Regions from separate parts of the uncultured Phascolarctobacterium sp. genome, predicted to be linked through region 3. Evidence: riboswitches for the same ligand, from Rfam matches in the RefSeq annotation. Region 3 holds a riboswitch; each other region holds the start of a gene.

Region 1 (5,226 bases), on a different contig from region 3:
CGATGATCACAGCGGCATTATATTCGTTGCGCACGTCAACGATCTGCCTGATGATCTGCGCCTGGGTCGTAACATCCAGCGCACTGGTCGGCTCGTCGGCTAAAAGCAGCTTGGGACTGAAGGTCATCGCCATAGCGATGCCGACGCGCTGACGCATACCGCCCGATAATTCAAACGGATAACTGCGCATCACAACATCAGGATTCGGCAGGCGCACGTCTGCCAGCATTTTTACCGCCGTTTGATAGGCCTCCTGTTTGGAAGTCTGCGGTGCATGGGTCAGTATGTACGCAATAAACTGCTCGCCGATCCTTCTGATAGGATTGATCATATTGCCGCTGTCCTGAAAAATCATGGAAATTTCCGTACCGCACATCTCGCGCCACTGCTGCGGCGTATTTGCAAGCAAGTCTTTGCCGTCAAACATGATCCCGCCGCCGCTGACACGGCCATTACCGGGCAGGCAGCCCATGATCGCACGGATAACGGTAGTTTTGCCGCTGCCGCTTTCACCGACGATAGATAAGATCTCGCCTTTTTCCAATTCGATATTGGCACCGGCTACTGTGGCTTTACTGCCGTAGCTGATGTCCAAATCTGTAACTTTTAAAAGCATTACAGTGTCCCTTCTTCCCGCTGATTATTTCTGAGCAGGCTTAATATCCTTAGTCAGCCAGTAATAATCAGCAGGTTTGATATCTGCGTTTTGAATGGAAGTATTGCTGACCATATTAGTTTTAGGATAACCGAAATACAAGGCAGCCGCATCGTTCAGCAGGATCTGCTGCATAGCTATCATCAGCTCACGGCGTTTAGCCGGGTCGAATTCGACAGCCAGCCTGTCGCTGAGCGCATCATATTCAGGATTGCTGTAACCGGTAGAGTTTTGGGGCTGACTGCCATTGACATTAGTTTTCCAGTACCAGTTCAAATATACTTCCGGGTCGCCGCTGTTAGCAGTCAGGATATTGGAAATGCATAAATCGAACTCACCGCGCTGGCGCATCGGATCAAGCACATTATAATCAACATTTTTCATATTGACCTTGATACCGATCTTCTTCGCATCAGCCTGAGTTGCTTCCGCATACAAAGGCAGTTCGGCCCGGCCGCTGTAATACACGAAGTCGATAGCCAGCGGTTTGCCGTCCTTATCTACGATACCGTCGCCGTCTGTATCCTTCCAGCCCGCATCAGCCAGCAATTTTTTAGCGCGTTCCACATTATAGGTATTAGGATCTTTCAGCTGATCAAAACCGTAATCCAGGGAAGGCGGAACCGGCGCCTTACCGGGGATAAAAGTATCCTTCAGTAAAACTTTGTTATAGGTCTCACGATCCAAACAACTGATCAGAGCTTCGCGTACGCGAATGTCATGCAGCGGGTGCCCTTCATTCATATTGATCTGTGCCAAAACTGTACGCAGGGAAGCGATCTCGGAAATATTGAACTTGTCTTTTTTGTTAAACAGCGACAGATCACCCGCGGCAATATTGATCGCCATATCGATCTCACCGGACTGCAGCGCCATAGCACGGGTATTAGGATCGTCGATAGTAGGGATCTCGACATGTTTAAATGGCACTTCACCATCCCAATAATTGGGGTTAGCTTCCATTACCGCTTTAGCCTTGCTGTATTCCTTCACCACATACGGACCGGTGCAAATAGGCCCCTGCTTAGCATAATCACGATCTTTGACACTGGTATCGATGACTATAAAGAGCGGATCTGCCAGCATCCCCGGCAACGAAGGTACCGGCTTAGTGGTTTTGATGATCAGGTTCTGGCCGTCGGCCGAGATCTCGCTGTATTCAAAAAATGTCTTTGCACGATTGGATTTTGCAAAAACACGTTCCAACGAACTTTTTACCGCTTCGGCAGTTACCTTATTGCCATTGGAAAATTTAGCTTTATCATTGATCTTAAAAGTCCAGGTCAGCTTATCATCGCCGATTTTCCAGCTTTCCGCAATCCACGGGGTAGAGTTCATTTTATCGTCAAATTTGGCCAGACATTCGCCCAGGCCATAACGCATAACGACCCAACTGAAAAAGTTATCTGTCGGTTCCAGATTATCGGCAAAATTAGTAACGCCGAATTTCAAAGTATCCTTCGCCGCGGCAGCTTTTTTATCACCACCGCCGCAGCCGGCAGCTGCCAGTGCCAGCAGTCCGATCATTGCGGCTGCTGCTGTAAATTTAATACTTTTGTTCATAATACATCTCCCTTTCAAACTCGTTTGTATATAATAAAATTTTACCTAACCACCATCATCAGTCTTCCTGCCGCGGATCAAGCACGTCGCGCAGGCTGTCGCCCCAAAGGTTAAAAATCACAACAGTGACAAAAATAGCCAGACCCGGGAAAATCATCAGCCAGGGCGCAGTCTGCAGCTGTTGCCGGCCCTCGTTCAGCATCAGGCCCCATTCCGGCGCCGGCGGCTGCGAGCCAAAGCCCAAAAACGACAACCCGGCCAGCTCCATCATCATAGCGCCAATATCAGCCGCAGCCGTAATGACCATCAGCGGCAGGATATTCGGCACGATATGCTGCCAAAGGATGTGCGCCGGTTTACCGCCATTTACTATCGCCGCCTCCACAAAGTCACGTTTTTTGATCTTCAGCACCATGCTGCGGGCCAGCCTGGCATATTTAGTCCAGCTGACAACAGTCAGCGCAATGACCGCGTTGACCAGGCTGCCGCCCAGTATCCCTGCAATAGCTATCGCCAGGATCATACCCGGAAAAGAGATCATCATGTCGGAAATACGCATGATCACCGCATCGACCTTGCCGCCGTAATAACCGGAAATAATTCCTAAAGAAGTACCGACAAAAAATATCACCGCAACCAAAAGCAAGACTCCGCTCAAAGAATAACGGGCGCCGTACAAAATACGGCTGAACACATCGCGCCCCAGCTTGTCAGTACCAAAGATATGCTCGGCACAAGGGGACAGACAGATAAGCGTTCTTCATCGTCGCTTCCACAGGATCATAAGGCGAAAACAGCGGCGCAGCTACGGCAATCAAAAACAGCGCCAGCACCAGCAGGCTGGAAACAGCAAATTGCCTATTCATTTTTAAACCATTGATAAGATTTTCCATATTACTTGCCTGCCTTTCTTAAGCGTGGATCAAAATAATTATAGGAAATATCTACCAACAGATTGATCACCATATACATCAGCGCTATCCAAAGCACAACGCCCTGCACCAGCTGAAAATCACGATATGTGATAGCCTCGACAGCCAAACGGCCCAATCCCGGCCACTGAAAAACTATTTCGATAACAGCCGCCCCGCCTAAAAGGGAACCCAATGATAACCCCAGCAGCGTCATTAGCGGCAGCATCGCGTTCGGCAGCACCTCTTGCCAAAGGATATAGCTCTCACTCATGCCTCTGGCTCTGGCACCGACAACGTAATCCTGATGTAATTCCTCAAGAACAGTTGCCCGCACCTGCCGCGTATATTTAGCCGCCATTGCTATTCCCAGCGTCACCGCTGGTAAAATGATCGTCTCCAGGCTTACCCTGCCGCCTACTATCGGCAGCCAGCCCAGCTGTAAGCCAAAAATCCACAGCAGCATCAGGCCCATCCAAAAGTTAGGAACTGAAACACCGAAAAAAGTAAGACCTCTGACAAAATAATCAAAGCAGCTGTTACGCTTAACCGCCGAATAAATGCCCAGAGGCAGCGATACTACCAGCATAAACAGCAGCGAAGCCACAGCAAGATAGATCGTCGCCGGCAAACAATGCATCAGTTCTTCAACAACAGGCTTTTTGACCATATAGGAAAAGCCCAGGTTCCCCTGCACAGCACGCCCCAGCCAATCCAGATACTGGAAAATAAACGGTTTGTCCAAACCAAGCTCATGCCGCAGCGCTTCTATCTCCGCCTGACTGACCATAATGTCCTCATTACCGGCGATCATCTGCCGGACCGGATCACCGGGCGACAGCATCACCAAAGCAAAAGTCAAAAAGCTGATCCCTAAAAGCACCAGCAGGATCTGTCCAAGCCTGCTCCAAATCTGTTTGTTTTTCAATGCTTCCCATCTCCTCACAAAAAAATCTCCTGCAGCCATGAACCACGGATGCAGGAGATCATAAAATTTTTGCACAGCGGAATAATTATACTACTCCATCTATACAATTTTTAAGAACTAACTGCTGATCCGTCACCCGCGGATATGGCAATACCAAAGGCTGCGATCTGACTTACGCAATATGCGCTTACAGTGGCGTGACCGTGCCGGATTTACACCGGACTTCCCTGATTTAACCTTGCGGCACCTTTGATAAAATTATTAACTTATAACAATATTAACACAAAGTATATACTTAGTAAACACTTTTAAATAACTTTTTAAATCTTTTTTCTAAGTTTTTTCAATGATAAAAATAATATTAAAGATTGAGTACCAACAAATAAAAGATATGACAGCCATAAGCCATCATTGCCGTATAAAGGCACCAACAGCCGTTCCGCAGGCCAAAATACAGCCAGTGCAGCCATCATCATATTGCGTACCGGAGCTGTATAGGTAGCGCCGGTAAACATACCGTAAAGCGCCAGGCCAATACCGGCTATCAGAGGATAAAGCAGCACATAATATCTGTAAGCCCCGGCTAATGCCGCTACCTCGGAAATATCTGTAAAACACCTGATCCAGAACATACCGCTGGCGCCAAAGCCTGCCATCAGCACCACAACCAGTACGAACAGCCATTTATAAGTCATCCGCAAGGTCTGCCAGAATAAATCCCTGTTTTTCTGGCCCAGAGCCCGCCCTGAAAAAATCGCCGCGCCGTTGGCCATGCCGTCGACCAGATAGGACATGATGTCCTTCAGCTGAAACAGTACCGCATTGGCTGCCAGCACCACAGTCCCCAAAGCCGCGCCGGCAGCAGCAATGATATTATTCGCCGTCAGCAGGCAGGCTGTGCGGATCATCAGATTAGCGTTCACCGAAAGCATCTTTAACAAACTCCCTGGCTCGATAACTTTTTTATAATCAAAATGCCTATAGTCAAAATCGCCATAAACATACATCAGCCAGCAGCCAACAACAGCGCCGTATAGCTGGCTCAGAAGCGTCGCCCAGGCAACTCCCTCAATATGGAAATGCAGCCCGAAAACAAACCACATACTTAAAGCCATATTCAAAACATTACTGGAAACCTGCATAAACACCGAAGCCCGCACCCTCGTCTG
Region 2 (5,226 bases), on a different contig from region 3:
TGACAGCCTGAAATATGAAAAATGGGGCGCCGTTTTAGGCGTGCATAAGCATCAGGGCACTTCCACCTCCTACAGCCCTACGACCGGACAGGCGACTTCCTCGGTCACGTCGGACGCTACCAGCCCCACATATGCCCTGACCTATAATCCCAACGAGAAAATTATGCTGTACGGCAGCCATTCGGAGAATTTCGACCTGGGCGCCGTTGCCGGCAGCACCTATGAAAATGCCGGCGAGATCCTGCCGCCTTCTAAAACCAAGCAAAGTGAGCTGGGCGTAAAATATTTGAACAAAGGATTTTTGACGACGCTGGCTTTGTTCGACATCAAGCAGGCCAATAATATCGCTGTCACTAATCCTGCCGGTGGCAAAGACTTCTTCCGTCAGGACGGCGAAGTCAAGCACCGCGGCATCGAGCTCAGCTTCAACGGCGCTATCGCTTCCAAATGGAACGTAATGGCCGGCATTGCCTATATGGATGCCAAATACGAAAAAACCGTCAAAGGCTCTAAAGATGGCGTACAGGAGTCCGGACAACCCAAATGGAGCGGTTCTGCGGCACTGGAATACAAGGCTGACGAAAACTTCAGCATTATCGGCCGGGCTTTGTATACTGGCAGCAGCCCTTTATATAACACTGACAGCAGCAGACATTTCTATGCGCCCTCTTATATGACTTTCGATCTGGGCGTGACCTATAAAACCAAAATCAACAGTATCCCCACCAAATTATCACTGATGTGCTATAACCTCGCTAACAAAGATTACTGGATGGTATCGCGCGGTGATCAGATCTATGCATCCACTCCCAGAACTATCTATATGTCTGCCGAGTTCGACATCTGAGCCTGCTGAAAGTTAAAAAGGCCCTTCTTTTTATACGTCTACAGAAAACTTTTGCTTGCGGGGGGGGGGCAAAGTGCTATAATACAAAACAAAAGTTAATTTTATTTATCTTTTCAAGGTATTTTATTTGCTAATTGAATATTCATAATCAGGTGCATTATTGCCTAACAGAGAAATCGGTTAAAAGCCGATGCGGTCCCGCCGCTGTAATGCCGAGCAAGCCTCAAAACGTCACTGGGAAACCGGGAAGACGAGGTAAGCGATGAAGCAGAGCCAGAAGAACTGCCTGATTACACTCCACTCCATCCTGCGAACGACAGGTCAGAGCGTCAAAAGTTATTTACGCTTTTCTGTCTTTATGTGCAGAAAAGCGTCTTTTTTTGTTCTTGATTGTTTTGACACGCGAAACTCGGACAGCTCAGTCAACACAATTACAGATAAAAAACTTAAAGGAAGTGTTTATTTGATGAATGTAAACAAAAAGTTTTTAGCAATGGCAGTATTATGTACTATTGCCAGCGTTGGCTTCGTGTTGCCTGCCAGCGCCGAAGAAACCATGACGCACGACCTCGACGAAGTGATCGTCGAAGCAGACAGGGACGCCCTGCCGGGCGGCTTGGTTCGTACTACGGCCAAGCTTGGTATCCTGGGCGACAAAAGCGTACTTGATATTCCATATTCGGAAATGAGCATGACTCAGAAAACATTAGCGTTATTTGATGATCCCAGCCAACCGCTTGCCAATGTCCTGCAGAACAATCCTTCGATACGTTCCAGCACCAGTTCACCAATGTATACCGACTTCAGTATGCGCGGTATCAATATGAACGGCAACCACATGATGCTGAACGGTATCCCCAGCTTATTTTATCAATTCACAACCCCGCCTTCGCATATCATCGACAGGATCGATATTACCTCCGGCCCCAACGCCGGTGTCAACGGCGTCAGCATGTCTAACAACGGTACCAACAGCGGCGCTACGCCTGCTCCTGGTACGATCAATATCGTTACCAAAAAAGCAACCGCCAAACCGATCACCAGCTACACGCAGACCTTTTCCGGCAGAGGTAATGCCGGCGAGTATATCGACATCGGCAGACGCTTCGGCAAAAACGGTGAATGGGGTCTGCGGGTCAACGCTGAATATATGGACGGCGGCCTTTCTTTGCCGGGTGCTGAAAAAAATGAAAAAAACCTGTTTTTCAATCTGGACCACAAAGGAGAAAAAAGCACGACCAACCTGTTTGCCGGCTATTTTGACCTGCGGGTCAACGGTGGCCAGCGCTGGTTTCAATTCAAACCAACCACTGCCTACAAAGGCGATTCCCTACCGGGAGCACCGGATTCAAAAAAGAACTATGATTTCAGCGGCACCACTAAATATGTTCACGGTTATCTAATGACCCTCAACCATGAACAAAAAATGAATGAGGACTGGTCCTGGTTTGCCAATTTCGGTCAATCCAGAAGAAGCGGCAATAAAGATAATCAGGGTTCCGCTTTAAAATTTGATGAAAACGGCAATTTTACAGGTAATCAATTCAATCAGCAAAATGAATCGGGGAAAAACGTCTACGCGCAGATCGGTATTGCCGGCAAAGTAATGACCGGTGCCGTAAAACACAATTTAGCACTCGCAGTCGACCGTTCCTGGGCCAAATACTGGAACAACAGCAAATCATACGACCCTAACGGAGGGACGATTCTTGGCAATTTATACGACGGTATTATCTTTCCTGATAACTATCAACTGGAAAATTTTGGCTCTGCCAAACCACAGTGGGAAGAAACCAACGTCGGTATCACTATTGCCGATACTCTGGAATATGGCAAAGCGTCACTCCTGCTGGCCGCTTCCCGTAAGCATGAAAACTTTGAAAACCTGACCGGAGGAAAATCTTTTACCAATAATAATACCTTGCCTACTTACGGCATCACTTATAAACCGGTTGATAATCTTGCTTTCTACGCCGGACATACCGAAAGCTTTTCCAGAGGTGCTGTTGTCAAAAACGACGATAAATACACCAATAAAAATGCTACGCTTGATCCTGTAAAAAGCAAGCAAACTGAAATCGGCATCAAATATGCAAATGCCGGCATCCTTACTACCTTCAGCTATTTTGATATTGACGAAGCCAACAGATATGATATCGATGCGCCAGGCAATAAGCTGACTACAGTGGACGACGGTAAAAACAGATACAAAGGCCTGGAATTGACTGTAAATGGTAAGCTGGCCAGCAAATGGACTGCTACAGGCGGCTTAATGTACCTTAACGCCAAGCGTGAAAACACTAAAGAAGGCTTAAAAGACGGTATGTTTGTAACCGGCGCCGCTAAATGGAGCGGAGTTCTGGGCTTAGAATATACACCTGATAAAAATTGGGGCATTGTCGGCCGCGCTGTTTGGAATGATAAGGCTTTCATTGAAGATACCGGCAGTAAGGGGAAATACGAAATCCCCTCTTATGTGACCTTCGACCTGGGAGTACACTACAAAACAAAAATCAATACTGTTCCAGTAAAGTTCAGTGCTATGTGCTATAACCTCACTGATAAAGACTACTGGATGGGCCGAGGCGGTTCATCCACCTTTGGTTTATCAATGCCCAGAACCTTTATGTTCTCCGCTCAGTTCGACCTGTAATTTTACTTTCCCAAGGAGATCATACGATCTCCTTGAGTTCGTTTTAGGAGCAATAACGCTATGTTAATCAAAAAAATCCTGTTCCTGCCGCTGATTTTCTGCCTGCTGCTATGCGCAGGCTGCAACAATGATCCGACGGACGCAGACTCTGACAGGCATACAGTTATCACCGACAGTATCGGCAGGCAGGTGAGTCTGCCCCAGACGGTTACCAAAGTCGCTGTCGCCAACCGCTACAATATGGAGATCATCAAATCCCTCGGCGTTTTAGACAGAGTAGTCGGCGTAGATTATGGCATCTACCAGGATCAGGCGGCCTACGGCGAATTTTTCAGTAAAGAACAAGTCATCGGCAAAAGCCAGAACGACCTGAATTATGAAAAAATCATTGAACTGCAGCCGCAGCTGCTGATCCTCACCGGCAACGGCGCCTGGCAGGATGCCGCTAAAAAGTTGGAACCCTTCGGCATCAGAGTCATCGTCATGGATGCTTATTACACCTCAGCGTTTGAGCATACTTATACCTTGGCCGGACAGATCTTTCAGCAGGAAGCGAAGGCAGCTGCCTTTATCAGTTATTTTCAGGATAAACTGCAGTATATCAGAACAGCTTTAAAAAATGTTCCTAAAAAAACTGTTTACTACGAATACCGTAACAGGGGTACCACTACTATTCCCGGTGATTATTTTTTTGAGATGCTGGAATATGCCCATGCCGATAATATCTTTCGTGATGCAAAAAGCACGGAGATCAATATCGAGGCCGTCGTACAGCAAAATCCAGACGCTATCGTCAAAGTCGGCGCTGCCGGTGTCGATCCCAAATATATCCCGCCTACAGCGGCTGATTTCCTGCAGCGGCATCAGGAACTCGTTGAGCGCCCCGGCTGGACAGCTATCAAAGCCGTACAAAATGATAAAATCTTACTTCTCTCTCAATACGCCCACGGCGGCGCGTCCAAGCTGGTCGGCACCATGTATATCGCCAAATTCCTTTATCCTGAATATTTGCCCGACCTGCACCCGGAGCAGGTTTTTAAAGACTGGGTAACCAAATACCAGCATCTGGACTACCGTCCCGGACACACCGACCCTCCTTTTGCTTTGACTGATTGACAGAGGTGTATTATGTTAGAAAAAGCTTACGCGCAAGACACACGCAAAAAATATCTGCTGATCTGCGGCACTTTGCTGCTGACACTGCTGGCCGCTTACTGCTGCACTACTATCGGCCTGCACAACGCCGGACCATGGCAAACACTGCACGCCCTGCGCAGCTGGGCTGACGGCACACTTAACGGCGGTCCGGACGCCGCCGTCAATAAGATCATCTTGCTGCTGCGGCTGCCGCGGATCCTGCTGGCGCTGTTGGCAGGCGTGGGACTGGCCGTTGCCGGCGCCGTCATGCAGTCTGTCACCCGCAATTATCTGGTCAGTCCGTTCACGCTGGGGATTTCGTCAGCAGCAGCCTTCGGTGCTTCCGTCTGCATCGTTTTCGGCTCTGGGCTGTTTTTCACCAGCGACGTTGGCATCATCACCTGCGCGTTTGCCGCTGCCTGCGGTTGCGGCCTGGTAGTCTACGCTATCTCGCGCCAGATCGGCGTCAAGCCCAGCTCCCTTGTTTTAGTCGGTATCGCCCTGAATTATTTTTTCAGCGCCCTGACCGCTACCATTGAATTTTTTGCCAAAGAGCACAAGCTGGAAGCCGTTGTGCAATGGACCTTCG
Region 3 (5,226 bases):
TCTGTTTCTGTTAAGGAGAGAGATCTGATGAGTATTTTGCAGGCAAATGAGATCACGATTCGTATTATTGATAAAACTATCATCCATGATCTAAACCTTTCCGTACCGGAAGGGAAAGTAACTGCGATCATAGGCCCTAACGGCTGTGGCAAAAGTACTACATTAAAGGCTTTGGCCCGTATTTGGCTGTGCTATAAAGGCAATGTGACCTTTAATGGCGAAGACATAAAAAAATTCAGCCATCGGGAATTTGCGCAAAAACTGGCGATTTTAACGCAGGCGCCGCAATCACCGGCAGATCTGACTGTTAAAGACCTGGTAGAGATGGGGCGCTTTCCGCATCGCAGCTGGTTTGGCCGCAAAAGCGTGGAAGACGATGCCCATGTTGAGTGGGCTTTAGGCCAGACGAATATGCTGGGAATGCAGCACCGCCTGCTCAGCACCTTATCTGGCGGCGAGCGGCAAAGGGCCTGGATCGCTATGGCTTTAGCCCAAAGGCCGCAAGTACTCTTGCTTGATGAACCTACGACCTATTTGGATATCTGCCATCAGCTGGAAGTCATGCAGCTTTTGGCAAAACTCAACCGTGAATTGCAGTTGACAGTAGTTATGGTCATCCACGACATCAATCATGCTGTGCAGTATTCCGATCATATTGCTGTAATCAAAGAAGGCCGTCTGGTAACGGAAGGAGAGCCGCAGAAAATCGTCACAGCACAGCTGCTGAAAGATGTTTTCAAAGTTAAAGCTGATGAATTTGTCTGCAGTAACGGTATGCCGGCACTGCTTCCGGTAGACCTGGTAAAATAAAATTTAATATTGTTTGATCTGGTGCGCTTGCTGCGCATAATAGATAAATCGGTGTAAGTCCGATACGATCCCGTCGCTGTAATGATGAGCAACCCTCGAAATACCACTGGGCGAAAGCCTGGGAAGGTGAGGCGAGCAATGAATCAGAGTCAGAAGAACTGCCAGATCATAGTACGTCCCCACGAGAGATGGGAAAGCGTCGATAAAATATTCGGTATTCATACTAATATTTATTTTTTAGAACAGCTTTCCCAAAGGGGTGAGTCTGTTCTTTTTTTCTTTTAAAATTTATAGATAGTATGGAGGTAATGGATGATGAAAAAAATTGCTTTTTATGGTAAAGGCGGTATTGGTAAATCCACTACGGCTGCTAATGTATCGGCTGCATTCAGCGAAATGGGGCAAAAGGTTTGTCAGATAGGCTGCGATCCCAAAAATGATTCTACCAGACTGCTTTTGGGACAAATCTGCCGTCAAACAGTTTTGGATCTGGTCCGTGATTCTGAAGATGATATCCAGGCAGAACAGATAGTACATACAGGTTTTAACGGCATCAAATGTGTTGAAGCAGGAGGTCCGGAACCTGGAGTTGGCTGTGCTGGGCGTGGTATTATCGTCGCCTTGGAAAAATTGAAAGAACTTGAGGTTTTAGATGATGAAGATCTCGTTTTGTATGATGTCTTGGGAGATGTTGTTTGTGGCGGATTTGCCGTACCGATCAGAGAAGGTTATGCAACAGATATTTATATAGTTTCTTCCGGCGAGCTGATGGCGCTTTATGCGGCGAATAATATTGCTAAAGGTGTTAAAAGATTTGCGGCCAGAGGCGAGGTAAGACTTGGCGGCATTATCGGTAATAGCCGGAATACGCCTAATGAACATGCGTTGCTGACAGAATTTGCCAGAAGATTAAATACAAAATTGATTGCCTTTATTCCCCGCAATGTGATCGTAAACAAAGCCGAAAATAACCGGCAGACGGTCATAGAATATGCACCGGAGTGTGAACAGGCTCAGGTTTACAGAACATTGGCGCAGGATATTTGGGGAAATCAAGAATTATCAGTACCGACACCTTTGACGTTTGAAGAACTGGAGGATTTAGTAGCAGGTTATGGCAATCAAGACTAAAAGAATGCTGTCTAAAACTAAAAGCTGCAGCTGCAGTATGCCCGGTGTTTGGCGTGCGGCTGCCTATTGCAGCGGCGCTGCTGTTATTTTTCATAGCCCGCGGGCCTGTGCCCATGTGGCGCGCAGCATGGACATTAATGCACAGTATCGTGCTTTGGCAAATGGCTCTGCTGAAAATTTAAAGTCTATTCCCGTCGTATCAAGCCTGCTTCAGGAAAAACATTCTATTTTTGGCGGTGCGGAACGCTTACGTGCCTGCATAGATGACGTTATCAAGACTTATCAGCCGCAGTGCCTGATCATTGCCAATTCCTGTGTCGCCGGTGTTATTGGCGATGATGTTGAAGCAGTTGGCAGGGAAAGTGAAATAAAATACGGTATTCCGGTACTTACAGTTCCCTGTTATGGTTTTCTGGATGGCGAATATTATCAGGGTTATTTTGCTGTGGCCGAGCAGCTTGCTGCAAGATTTTTACAAAAACAGCCTAAAATAGCTGATACAGCTTTGCTGATAGGTGATAACGGCGGTCCTTGGGGGCACTATGCCCTGGAGGTAAAACGTTTGCTGGCCTATTTTGGCATTCAGGTTATTGGACAATTTCCTGGATACGTGCCTATAAAGGAGTTGCCGCAAATTACGGCGGCGTCTTTCAGCGTTATTCTGGGTGGGCGAGGGCAGACATATACTGGTCTGACCAAAATAGCACAGCTTTTAGAGGAAGATTACGATGTCCCGTATCTGCAGGAGGGTTATCCGGTAGGCTGGGATAATACGGTAAGCTGGCTGAGAAGTTTAGGCGTTTTTTTGCATAAAGAAGCTTTGGCAGAGGAAGCTGTAGCACAGGAAAGAGCTAAACTGGTTGCTTATGCTGATAAAGTAAAGAACATAACGCAGGGTAAGCGCTGCGTAGTTTGTATTGGCAGGATGCTGATGTATTTCCATCCCGGCGGAGTATTGGAAACGCTGCGCAGATTGGAAATGCAGGTAGAGGCAATTGTTTTATTTGATAATTATAATGCAAGGGAAAGAAAAAAGATGGTCGATGCTATAACGGCTCAATGCCAGGCTCCGATCATTAATCAGGCCGAAGGGCAGAATTTATTAGATACAGCCGATTTGGTTTTGACGACTCACGAAATAACCAATAATCAGGAACTAAGGCAGATATTTTTGCCCATGCTGCCGCTTGTAGGAACAAGCGGAGAAATAGAATTTATGGATTGCATTTATAAAACCTTATGTCGCCGCGGTGAAAAAGGAGGTATCGTTTATGTCTGAAACAGTTGAATGGGGCAATGTTTGCAGCAGAGTAGATACCTGTGCCTTGACCGGCGCCGCAGCATTTTTTACTGGGATCAAAGATGCCGAAGTTCTGGTCAATGGGCCGCTGTGGTGTTATTTCTATGCACTGCGGCATCTTGAAAAATCTAACTGCAGGCTGGGTGAACGCTTTCATGGTTCGCAGCCGGACAATAACGCAGTTGTTTATGGAACAGAAGAATGTTTGACAGAAGCTTTGGAATATATCAGAAATAACAGGAACCCATCGATTCTATTGATCGAAAACAGCTGTAGTGTCAGCTTGATTGGTGATGATATTGAAGGTATTGCGGCTAAATCCAGGCTGCCATTTCATGTAGTAGGCCTTGACAGCGGTGGATTGAATGGTGGCTTTGCAGAAGGCTACAGTAAAGCAAGTCTCAGATTGTGGCAATATTTAGACTTGCCGGATATTAAAATAAAGTGTCGTTCAGGCGTCAATTTATTAGGATGTACGACGGCTTATTTTAACGGAAAAAATGATCTTGATGAAATCAAAAGAATTCTGGAGATTGCAAATTACAGAGTTATTGCAACGCCGGGAGCAGGCGGCGAACTTGAAGTACTGCAAAAAGTTCCTGCAGCGCAGTTAAATATAGTGATCAATGAAGAGCTGGGTTTAGAGACTGCTAAATATCTTAAGGAGCGGTACGGAACGCCATATGTCGTAGTGGGAATACCTTACGGATTGAAAGGGACAATGCGCTGGCTGGAAAAAATAGCAGAAGCATTACCAGCTGATCTGGAAAATATCAGGGAAGAGTGTGAAAAAACGCAAATCGAATTGCTGACTGCCGTAAATGAAGCCCGCTGCACATGGGGAGAACTGTGGTTCGATAAAATTATTGTTGCCGCGCCTGGAACTACAGCTATCTGTATTGCCCAAGCCTTACGTGAAGAATGGGCAGATACTGAAAAACTGATCGTGATCTGTCAAAATAGGGTCAAAAAATTACCTGCGCCTGCAGAGGCTGATGAAATTTTACTGGCCGAAAAAGACAGCAAAAAATTTGAACAGCTGCTTCAGCAGGCAGATAATACGCTTATTCTGGGCAGCAGCAGTGAAAGTTCTGTTTTGCTGCGTGAGGGGAAAAGATTTTGGTGCTGCAATATTGCTTATCCAGTACAAGACGAGGTGCTTTTGGCAGCCGCTCCGTTTGCAGGTATTCGTGGTGCCGGACATATGCTGCAGCGGTTATGGAATTTAAAAATAAAAGCGCAGCTGCCTTATTAGGAGTGACGTTTTATGAAAAAAATACTGTTGGTTTTATTAGCTGTTTTCCTGCTTATAACCAGTGGCTGCAAGCAGCAGACAGTTACTCCTGTGGAAAATCCTTCCTCTGCATATGTCGTAACAGATGATAAAGGCCGCCAGGTGAAAATTTCCGGCAAGCCGATGCGAATAGTCTCTGCTACTTACGGAACTGATGAAATTTTAGCGGAAGTTGTTGATCCTGGCAGGATCAAAGCTTTCAGTAAATGGGCTGGAGACCCGGAGATAACTTTTATAACTCAGGAACAGGCTGATCAAGTTGGTAATAAAGTTGGTGAAAATACTGAAGCGATTGTAGCCTTGAAACCGGATCTGGTCTTTGTTTCAGTTGCTACATCCGATTCCCTGGTCAAAAATCTGGAAGATATGGGAATTCCGGTATATGTTGCTGGCAGCCCTAAAACAGTAGCAGCTATGCGGAAAAAGGTTTTGGGCGTAGCTGTCGCTGCTGGTGAAAATGCCAGAGGAGAAGCGCTTGTTGCTGCAATGGACCAAAAGCTTTTGAAACTTGAAAGTAAGCTGCAGGCAATTCCTAAGGATAAAGAAAAAATCGTAATGGCGTTTTCTTTTATTGGCGCTATTGGGCGTAAAGATAATTTGCTGGACGATATTTTCCAGTACGCGCATGTCAGAAATGGTGCTGCAGAAGCTGGACTGGATCAGGGCAGCAACTCTTTGTCTAAAGAACGTA

What was found. Region 3 has a riboswitch for cobalamin ahead of nifH (nitrogenase iron protein). Riboswitches for the same ligand answer to the same signal wherever they lie in the genome.
Region 1: it holds a riboswitch for cobalamin, as region 3 does, so the genes downstream of both, nikB (nickel ABC transporter permease) here and nifH (nitrogenase iron protein) in region 3, are expected to answer to the same signal.
Region 2: it holds a riboswitch for cobalamin, as region 3 does, so the genes downstream of both, Q4G98_RS09730 (TonB-dependent siderophore receptor) here and nifH (nitrogenase iron protein) in region 3, are expected to answer to the same signal.

Annotation. Positions count from the first base shown of each region.
Region 1 is NZ_CATWDQ010000002.1:215,740-220,965, reverse strand. Features, by position in the region: gene Q4G98_RS02655 (ABC transporter ATP-binding protein) at 1-616, opposite strand, end outside; gene Q4G98_RS02650 (ABC transporter substrate-binding protein) at 641-2,182, opposite strand; partial or broken gene nikC (nickel transporter permease) at 2,277-3,111, opposite strand; gene nikB (nickel ABC transporter permease) at 3,113-4,057, opposite strand; cobalamin riboswitch at 4,198-4,323, opposite strand; gene Q4G98_RS02630 (MATE family efflux transporter) at 4,378-5,226, opposite strand, start outside.
Region 2 is NZ_CATWDQ010000014.1:10,347-15,572, forward strand. Features, by position in the region: gene Q4G98_RS09725 (TonB-dependent siderophore receptor) at 1-847, shown strand, start outside; cobalamin riboswitch at 981-1,152, shown strand; gene Q4G98_RS09730 (TonB-dependent siderophore receptor) at 1,314-3,500, shown strand; gene Q4G98_RS09735 (ABC transporter substrate-binding protein) at 3,561-4,616, shown strand; gene Q4G98_RS09740 (iron ABC transporter permease) at 4,629-5,226, shown strand, end outside.
Region 3 is NZ_CATWDQ010000001.1:13,673-18,898, forward strand. Features, by position in the region: gene Q4G98_RS00060 (iron ABC transporter permease) at 1-28, shown strand, start outside; gene Q4G98_RS00065 (ABC transporter ATP-binding protein) at 28-810, shown strand; cobalamin riboswitch at 813-991, shown strand; gene nifH (nitrogenase iron protein) at 1,126-1,941, shown strand; gene Q4G98_RS00075 (nitrogenase component 1) at 1,925-3,220, shown strand; gene Q4G98_RS00080 (nitrogenase component 1) at 3,213-4,496, shown strand; gene Q4G98_RS00085 (ABC transporter substrate-binding protein) at 4,509-5,226, shown strand, end outside.